DNA from 3 places in the Priestia filamentosa genome. Region 3 is predicted to be linked to each of the others. Evidence: riboswitches for the same ligand, from Rfam matches in the RefSeq annotation. Region 3 holds a riboswitch; each other region holds the start of a gene.
The links. A riboswitch is a leader RNA that binds a small molecule or an ion and turns the genes downstream of it on or off. The one in region 3 is predicted to bind S-adenosylmethionine.
Positions count from the first base shown of each region.

Region 1 (3,278 bases), on a different contig from region 3:
TTCTTGCCATCAAATCCGATTGCTCCATAAGCAAAATCGTGAACAACACAGATATCATTTTTGTCGGCAAAGCTCACCGTATCTTCAAAAAACTCTTTTGAAGCAACAGCACCTGTGGGATTATTTGGATAGTTTAAAAACATCAGCTTAGCACGTTGCTTATCTTCCTCTGACAGCGAACTATAGTCAGGTAAAAAATCATTTTGCTCTGTTAAAGGCATTTTAGTTAATGTTGCGCCAGCTAGCGCAACCCCTGATAAATAGTCCGGATAACCCGGATCTGGAATAAGGACACCATCCCCTTTATTAAGCAAACACTGGGGAATTTCAACCAATCCTGCTTTTCCGCCAAATAAAATGGCTACTTCTTTTGTTGGATCGATTGTTACTCCATATTCTTGTTTATAAAAAGAGGCTGCAGCCTCTTTTAAAAAACCGTGGCCTTGAAAAGGTGGATAACCGTGAAAGTGAGGATTATTACTTGCTTCTTGAAGCGCCTTTACAATATGCTCAGGAGTCGGCTTATCTGGATTTCCCTGACCAAAATTAATTAAGTCATGTCCTTCACTTGCCTCTTTTGCTACTTTTTTAACAAGAGAAGCAAAAAACTGTTCTGGTAAACCTTTTAAACGATCTGACTGCTGAAATATTTTCATCATAAACAACCTCTCGAAAAATTCTACAAATTCTAATGATTCATGATATATGCTTCTTTCATTTCTGTAAAGATGAAAAAAGAAAAGTTTTTCTCGCTCTAAACAAACAACCTAATTTTAAATTTACGTGTTGACAAAATCTACAATCGTTGCTAGTATACTTTTCAAACAGTGTTATTTCATTTCCAATTTAAAATCACATATACTCTTATCAAGAGTTGGCTGAGGGAATTGGCCCTTTGACGCCCAGCAACCGACCATTTGTTCATTATGTGTAAAATGAACGCAAAAGTGGCACGGTGCTACTTCCAACAGAAAGAATATCCTTTCTGAAAGATAAGAGGTTTGACCATATCTTCAAGCCTCTTTCATAAAGGAAAGGGGCTTTTTCATTGTTGAATAAGCACCCCTACTCCCTTTCACTTCTTAATTCCGATTAAACAAATCTATTTTGGAGGTTTACTTCTCTTATGACTTTTCAATTTGATGTTTATAAACCGTTAACAGAAGAAAGCGCTATATCCCTTTTAAAAAAACTTCATTTTTTTGCTGAAGATGAACATGTAACATGCCGTGAAATTGGCGATGGGAACCTTAACCTTGTTTTTCAAATGAGCACTCAAGGCAGCACGAAAAAATGGATTGTAAAGCAAGCTTTACCATACGCTAAAGTTGTGGGAGAAAGCTGGCCATTAACGCTGAAGCGAGCCAAAATTGAAAGCGAAGCTTTGTTGCAATTTGCAAAATTCACCCCTCACCTTGTTCCTGAGGTGTTGTACAGTAATGAGACGCTCGCACTAACAATTATGGAGGATTTATCGCATCTTTCCATTGCCAGAACAGGACTTATTAAAGGTGACTCTTATCCGAATTTAGGAAAAGATATTGGCACCTTTTTAGCTCACATTCTCTTTAAAACATCTGATTTAGGACTAAGTCCAACTGAAAAGAAAGAAAAAGCACAGCAATTTTCAAACCCTGAGCTTTGTAAAATAACAGAAGACCTCGTTTTTACAGACCCATTCTTTGATCATGATACAAATGATTTTGAACCGGAACTATCAGAAAAAGTAGAACAACTTTGGAAAGAAGATGAACTTAAGCTTGAAGTAGCTAAATTGAAGAGGCTGTTTTTAACAAACGGCGATGCCCTTATTCATGGTGATTTACATACAGGAAGTATTTTTGCTAGCGAGCATGAAACAAAAATTATCGATCCTGAATTTGCTTTTTATGGCCCTTTTGGTTTTGACTTAGGTCATTTTATCGCAAATTTATTGTTTAATGCCCTCCGTCGTCCTCCAGCTCAAACTGAGCTTTTTGGCTTTATTCATGATACATGGGAAACTTTTTCCTCTGTATTTACGTCTCTTTGGAAAGAGGATAAAAACAATCCTTTTCTACAAGTTAACGGCTATCTTGACTATACACTCCGCACCGTTTGGCAAGATGCATTAGGTTTTGCAGGATGTGAAATGATCCGCCGAACAATTGGGCTTGCTCATGTAGCAGATCTTGATACGATTGAAGAAAGTGAGCTTCGTATTCGTACAAAAGAGATTGCTTTAGATATAGGAAGATCTCTTATTTTAAATCGAGTAGAGATTAAAAATGTTCAAGACTTGCATGAGTTTTATATTGAAAATAATGAATTTTTAGGAAATAATGCTAGAACTGTTTAGAAAGGATGAAAGAAAAATGGCCATACCGAGATCGGTAGAATGGAAAGAGGATTCTATTAAAATTTTAAATCAACAACTTATTCCCAATTCTGTTGAATTTCTAACTTTAGAAACAATTGAAGATGTATGGGATGCTATTAAAACTTTAAAAGTACGTGGAGCACCAGCAATTGGAATTGCCGCTGCTTTTGGATTAGCCCTAGCTGGATCAAAATTTGAAGGAGAGGACTTACAAGAATTTCATACACATATTCGTGAAAAAAGCTTATACCTTGCTTCTTCTCGCCCAACGGCCGTTAATTTAACATGGGCCCTTCATCGTTTACAAAATAAAATTGAGCATGCAGCTTCTGTCAATGAAGCAAAAACAAATCTTGTTCATGAGGCTATTTTGATTAGCGTTGAGGATGAAAATATCTGTTATAACATTGGACAGCATGCTTTGTCACTTTTTAATAAGAATGATTCTGTAATGACCATCTGTAACGCAGGATCAATTGCCACCGCTTATTATGGTACAGCGTTAGCTCCTTTCCATCTCGCAGCAGAAGTTGACTTCCCTATCCATGTATTTGCTTGTGAAACTCGCCCTCTCTTACAAGGTGCACGATTAACAACGTGGGAACTGTTACAAAGCGGGGTAAATGTTACATTAATTACTGATAGCATGGCTGCACATACAATGAAAAAAAAGAAAGTCGACGCTGTTATTGTTGGAGCCGACCGCATTTCTGCAAATGGAGATACAGCTAATAAGATTGGAACCTATGGATTAGCTATTTTGGCAAAACAGCATGGAATTCCATTTTATGTTGCGGCTCCTTTATCAACGTTCGATATTTCTCTTAAAAATGGAGATGAAATTCCAATTGAAGAACGAAAAGAGGAAGAAATACTTAAAGTAGGACATGAGTGGGTTGCACCTAAAAACACATCTGTT
Region 1 covers NZ_FXAJ01000003.1:80,961-84,238, reverse strand. Annotated here, with positions in the region: gene B9N79_RS13925 (pyridoxal phosphate-dependent aminotransferase) at 1-656, opposite strand, end outside; SAM riboswitch class I at 862-999, shown strand; gene mtnK (S-methyl-5-thioribose kinase) at 1,127-2,338, shown strand; gene mtnA (S-methyl-5-thioribose-1-phosphate isomerase) at 2,355-3,278, shown strand, end outside.
Region 1: it holds a riboswitch for S-adenosylmethionine, as region 3 does, so the genes downstream of both, mtnK (S-methyl-5-thioribose kinase) here and B9N79_RS18090 (methionine ABC transporter ATP-binding protein) in region 3, are expected to answer to the same signal.

Region 2 (3,278 bases), on a different contig from region 3:
GCTTTAATATAGTTAGCGAGCTCAACTGTCATCTCATAGCGCATAAACGGAGTGATTAAATACAAGCCGTTGAAAAGCTCATATGCTCTATCAATGAGCTCTTTTGCAAGTAGAATTCCTTCTTTAGCACTTTGTTCTTTATCGTGTTCAATTTTCTCCATACGGGTTAGAATATTTTCTGACAGTTTAATGCCAGGAACTTCATGATGTAAGAAACGAGCATTTTTAGCACCTGTAAGCGGCATAATACCGATATAGATAGGAGCTTTTAAACTTTTAGTTGCTTCATAGACATCTTCAAGCTGCTCAATTGAATAAATAGGCTGAGAGATAAAGTAATCTGCTCCACAATCAACTTTTTTCTCAAGGCGTTGCACGGCTCTGTCAAGGTGGCGGACATTAGGGTTGAAAGCTCCTGCAATTGAAAAGTTTGTTTTTTGGCCAAGAGGTTTACCTGAAAATGAAACTCCCTCATTGAACTGTTTAATAAGGCGAATCAAATCAAAAGAAGAGAGATCATATACAGATGTAGCACCAGGGAAATCTCCAATCTTTGATGGATCGCCTGTTAGAGCAAGAACCTGATTGAATCCTAGCGTATGCATGCCCATTAAGTGTGACTGAAGACCAATCAAGTTATGATCTCGACACGTTAAATGAATAAGTGGGCGCGTTTTTAGCTGATCTTTTAAAAGTGAAGCCATCGCTAGGTTACTAATACGTGGACTTGCTAGAGAGTTATCCGCAAGTGTTAATGCATCAATCCCAGCTGCTTGAAGAGCATGAGCTCCCTTTAGAAATTTATCAACTCCAAGCTTTTTAGGTGGATCAAGTTCAACAATAATAGAGTGCTTTTCTTGTACAATTTCATGAAGATGGGGTTGTGCCTGAATCTCTTGACTAAGAACCTCAATTGGTGGAGCTTCCTTTACGGTTTTTTCTGTAATCGGTACAGCATTTTTGAGCGCTTTTGCCATTGCTTCAATATGGGAAGGTGTTGTTCCGCAGCATCCGCCAAGTAATCGAACTCCTTGGTCTTTAAACGCAAGAGCTGTTTTGTAGAAATAGTCTGGATCTGTTTCATAAATAAGGCGACCATCAACATATTGAGGTAAACTAGCATTTGGATATGCTGATAGAAAACTTTTATCTAAAAGAGGAACTTCCTCTAAAATTTCAAGCATATGATAAGGACCTTGACGACAGTTTGTACCTACAACATCTGCTCCGAGTTCTTCTAATATTTTTAAAGCTTTCACAATAGGGGTGCCGTCTTGAAGAACTCCTTTTTCATGGAGAGAGACGTTTGTCACGATAGGTTTATCTGTCTCATGACGTGCGATTTCTAAAACGGTTTTCAGCTCTTCCAAGTCATAAAATGTTTCAAAAAGAAGTCCGTCAACATCCTCAGACAAAAGCCAAAAAAGCTGTTCTCTAAAGCTTCTTTTAATTTCTTCAAGAGAAATAATACTTTTTTGGAACGATCGAATTCCGCCAATTGTACCTAGAACGTATCCAGAATCTCCAACTGCTTTTTTTGCGAGACGAACTCCTTCAATGTTGATGTCCTTTACTTTTTCTTCCGCTCCATATCTTTTAAGCTTCGGGAAATTTGCTCCATATGTATTTGTTTGAATAACAGAAGCACCTGCTTTTTGATATGCTTTGTGAATGTTAAAAATATCTTCTGGCTTTGTAATGTTTAATTCTTCAAAACAGTTATCAATTCCGTGAGCATGAAGCAGTGTGCCCATTGCCCCATCCCCAATTAGAATTTTCGACTGCAAATCCTCAAGTAAACCCATCTTCATCTCCCCCTTTTAGTGAATATCACTTTCCTAATAAAAAAAGCCTTCTTTATGAAAAGAAGACTTATAGTTGTCTTCTTATCTTCTAAGCAAATATGCTTACTGGATTTAGCACCTTGTTACAAACGTAACTGGTTGCTGAAGTTTCATAGGGCCAGTCCCTCCACTTCTCGTGATAAGAAATATTTATATACATATTAATTTGGATAATTTTTAAATATACTAATAATAACTTTTACTTTTCCTTGGAAAGTGTATCTGATTTTTGAAATTATACAATAATTTCTGAACATTTTAAACCCTTTTTTTAAAATTCTCTTTTTTAAGGGCAAATATACTCTAAAAAAGCTGAAGGGATAAATTTGGATATTGAACTTTATTTTAGGAAGAATGTTCGGATTTAAAAGGGAAAGAATCAGAAAGTACAAGAAAAGAAGCAAAAAGTTATGACTTTTGTGAGAACCTCTGCTATAATAAAGTCAAATTTCATAGTTATCCTTCGGGGTCAGGTGAAAATCCTAACCGGCGGTGGTGAATAATGATTGTATTCTAAGCCCGCGACCCGCATGTCTTTACTGAGATGCGGTTGATCAAGTTTGAATCTTGAGCCGACAGTTAAAGTCTGGATGGGAGAAGGATCAGGTGCGACACTATCAGTTTGTGTTTTTTTAAACGTGCATAACGTTTTTTAAGCATACACATGATAGTCTGTTTTCGCTTATTTTCATTTTGTCAATATACTGATTCAGCATCTCTACCCCTTTAGGACGCATTCCTAAAGGGGTTTTTACGTATAAAGGGGTTCGTAATGGAGGGGGAAAAGTGAACGATCAAGCATATATGAAACTTGCTATACAAATGGCAAGTGCGACAATAGGACAAACTAAACCGAATCCAGCAGTTGGAGCTGTTGTTGTAAAAGATGGAGCAATCGTTGGAATGGGTGCACATTTAAAAGCAGGTGAACCACATGCTGAAGTTCATGCTTTAAATATGGCAGGAGACAAAGCTTATGGTGCGACAATTTATGTCACTCTTGAACCTTGTAGCCATTATGGGAAAACACCTCCATGTGCAGAGCTTATTATCCAAAAAGGCATTAAGCGCGCTGTTGTTGCATCTCTTGATTCAAATCCGCTTGTAGGTGGAAGAGGGATGGAAATGATGAAAAAGGCAGGCATCGAAGTGAAAGTCGGCGTTCTTGAAAAAGAGGCCAAAGCACTTAATCCTTTTTTTCTTCATTTTATGAGAGAAAAGCGTCCCTTTGTGACATTAAAGGCTGCCATGAGTTTGGATGGTAAAATTGCAACAAAAACTGGAGAAAGCAAGTGGATCACAGGTGAACAAGCAAGACTTGATGGTCATCGTCTTCGGCATTCTCATGATGGAATTCTAGTTGGAGCAAATACAGTGATAGCTGATAATCCATTGTTGACAACAAGAATTATGGGCCATGCGCGTCACCCAATT
Region 2 covers NZ_FXAJ01000003.1:118,457-121,734, forward strand. Annotated here, with positions in the region: gene B9N79_RS14105 (bifunctional homocysteine S-methyltransferase/methylenetetrahydrofolate reductase) at 1-1,805, opposite strand, end outside; SAM riboswitch class I at 1,884-1,990, opposite strand; FMN riboswitch at 2,300-2,450, shown strand; gene ribD (bifunctional diaminohydroxyphosphoribosylaminopyrimidine deaminase/5-amino-6-(5-phosphoribosylamino)uracil reductase RibD) at 2,631-3,278, shown strand, end outside.
Region 2: it holds a riboswitch for S-adenosylmethionine, as region 3 does, so the genes downstream of both, B9N79_RS14105 (bifunctional homocysteine S-methyltransferase/methylenetetrahydrofolate reductase) here and B9N79_RS18090 (methionine ABC transporter ATP-binding protein) in region 3, are expected to answer to the same signal.

Region 3 (3,278 bases):
AGGAGAATCTATAGTTAGATTCGTCTAGAAGGAGTGAAGCTTAATGTTAGAAAAGCGTCATATTGATGTAACGGACCGCGTTGTCGGAAAGTATGTAAATGATGAATTGAATTTATACGTTGAAAATGAACCGATTGGGAAGATGACTGTTAACGAGCAAGGAAAATCAGAGTATCAGTTAAATAACGGATATCAATATCGCGATAATAAATTTTACCAACATACAGATGTTACAACAGGTAAAGATATGAAGTACACAGATTGTGACAATGAAGAAGGTTGGTGTTAAAAAGCAGCGGGATTCCGCTGCTTTTTCTCTTAAAGAAAGCATTTTATAAAATTAAATATGAAGAAACAGGGGAAAAGACGTGAGAAAGCGAATACTGTATACTAAAGGATAAATGGATATTGGTGTACATTCTAACAAACAGGTGATGACAATGGTAGAAGGTATGGATAAGGTAATTATTGTTGAGGGAAGATCGGATAAAAAAAGAATTGAAAACATTATTAGAGAACCGATTGAGATCATTTGTACAAATGGCACGCTTAGCGTTGCCAAACTTGATGAAATTATTGATGCAACATTCGACAGGGACGTCTATATATTAGTCGATTCAGACGATGCTGGAGATAAGCTTAGAAAACAATTTCGTCGTGAATTTCCTGAAGCAGAACATCTTTATATTGATCGAGCTTATCGAGAAGTAGCTGCTGCACCAAGAAACCATATTGCGACCGTGTTGTTGAGTGCTAATATTGATATCAACACAGAATTTTTAGTTTAAAGGATTTGGTTAATGATGCAGGAATGGACAGAAGAGATTGTAAATGAAAATATAAACAAAGAAGGATATCGCTTTCTCTATTTTTACACACCACTTTGTGGAACATGTCAGCTTGCGAAGAAGATGCTTGAAGTAAGTGAGAAAGTGCTACCAGATGTAAATATTGGAGTAGCTAATTTAAACTATATGCCAAATAAGGCAAGTGAATTTAAGATAGAAAGTGTGCCGTGTTTGCTCATTTTGAAAGATGGGAAATTAGAAGAAAAAGTATATGCTTTTCATTCAGTTGAAAATATTATTGGAAAATTAGGCTCTTATGAAAGTGCTTTACGCTAATGTAAAGCACTTTTTGACATATTTCTTAGGAAATAAAAGTGTTACGACATTGTTTGAAGTTTAAGAAAAGAGATTGTCGAGAAAAAGAACAAGGAACAGGAAAAAAAAGAGAGAACTTTAACAATACGAGAAAAAAGGAGTGTAAGCGGATGAAACTAAAAACATTAGTTCACAGTTTTATGAAACGCCTTACTAAAAGCGCTCACTTACTGCCGTTAATGGGAGAAGAATATTTTGTTATTTCTCTTCAAGATGAAACAGATTCCTATTCCTTGCTTATTTCAAAAGGCGAGCAAATTGTTGTGTCTGGATTAGTTCAACAAGCAAACGTTCGGATTCAGGGTGATAATAAAAGTTATTATGATTTGCTACTAAGTTTAGAAGCTCTGCAGAAGCTAAGTAAACAGCACCAAGTGGTTATAGAAGGTAGTTTTGCAGACGTTCTGAAAGCTGAAATGTTGATTAAACTGGCTACAAAAGAGCAAAAAGGAAAAGTTGTGCAGTTAGCCTCATAGCAAAAAATAGAAATGTTACCACTGTTGAAAATTATTTGACATTGTTTATGATAGGTGCTACAATCACTCTCGTAACTTCTAATCGTTTAATTAAATATTGCAACTCTTATCAAGAGAGGTGGAGGGACTGTGCCCGATGAAGCCCGGCAACCGTCAGATAATCTGAAAAGGTGCCAATTCCTGCAAAGTTGTGTAATACGACTTTGAGAGATGAGAGAGAGGCTTGAACATACACAACCTTTCTGCTCGTCGTGCAGAAAGGTTTTTTTATTATGCTGAAAAGATTTTGTTTGGGGATACTATTCTTCATTACTAGGCCTCTTTATCGGAAAAAACTGACTTTTTAAACGGTAAATAAGAATAACTGACAGATCGAAGAAGGTGAATACGCAATGATTACATTGAAGAACGTCAACAAGACATATAAAACAAAATCAGGTGAAGTTGTAGCAGTCAAAGACGTCAATCTCGAAGTTGGAAAGGGAGAAATCTTTGGGATTATCGGTTACAGCGGAGCCGGAAAAAGTACGATGGTTCGGCTTTTTAACGGCCTTGAGAAACCTACAAGTGGGGATGTCGTAGTAGCAGATAACAATATTGGTCATATAAAGGGCGAACAGCTTCGAAAAGCTCGTCAAGAAATAGGGATGATCTTTCAACATTTCAATTTATTATGGTCCCGAACTGTACGTGACAATATTTCGTTTCCTCTTGAAATTGCCGGAGTACCAAAGAAAGAGAGACAAAAAAGAGCGGAGGAGCTTATTAAGCTTGTTGGGCTTGAAGGGCGCGAGAAAGCTTATCCTTCTCAATTAAGTGGGGGACAAAAACAAAGGGTTGGAATTGCGAGAGCACTTGCTAACAATCCAAAAGTCCTTCTTTGTGATGAAGCAACTTCAGCACTTGATCCTCAAACAACAGATTCGATTTTAGATTTACTTGTAGACATCAATAAAAAATTAGGACTAACAATTGTCCTTATTACGCATGAAATGCACGTTATTCGCAAAATTTGTCATCGTGTAGCAGTGATGGAGAGCGGGAATATCGTGGAGCATGGTGAAGTATTAGAAGTCTTCCGCAACCCACAGCAGAACGTAACAAAACGTTTTGTTAAGCAAATAGCAGAAGCAGAAGATGCTTCTGAAACAATCTCTACTTTAGTAGAACGCTATAAGAGTGGACGAATTGTACAGCTCACATTTATTGGAGATGATGCAGAACAGCCGCTTATTACTCAGCTTATCAGAAAATTTGATATTGCAGTAAATATTGTACAAGGGAAAGTGTCTCAGCTCCAAGATGGTGCGTACGGTACATTATTTATCCATCTTGATGGAAATGAAGAAGAACTAAACAAGGCATTAGCCTTTTTACAACAAGAGAACATCGAAGTAGAGGTGATCAATCATGCTTAGTGAATGGTTTCCAAACGTTGACTTAGAGTCTTTTCAGCAAGCAACAGTTGAGACGCTCTATATGACGTCTATCTCAGTTATTGCAACGTTTATTTTAGGGATTTTACTTGGACTCTTATTATTTTTAACATCTAAGGGAAGTCTATGGGAAAACAAGTTCTTTAACACGGTTATTGCTGTTATTGTGAACGTATTTCGTTCCATTCCCTTTATCATTCTAA
Region 3 covers NZ_FXAJ01000005.1:68,172-71,449, reverse strand. Annotated here, with positions in the region: gene B9N79_RS18110 (YusG family protein) at 44-289, shown strand; gene B9N79_RS18105 (toprim domain-containing protein) at 441-788, shown strand; gene B9N79_RS18100 (thioredoxin family protein) at 804-1,124, shown strand; gene B9N79_RS18095 (SCP2 sterol-binding domain-containing protein) at 1,274-1,639, shown strand; SAM riboswitch class I at 1,743-1,856, shown strand; gene B9N79_RS18090 (methionine ABC transporter ATP-binding protein) at 2,032-3,057, shown strand; gene B9N79_RS18085 (methionine ABC transporter permease) at 3,050-3,278, shown strand, end outside.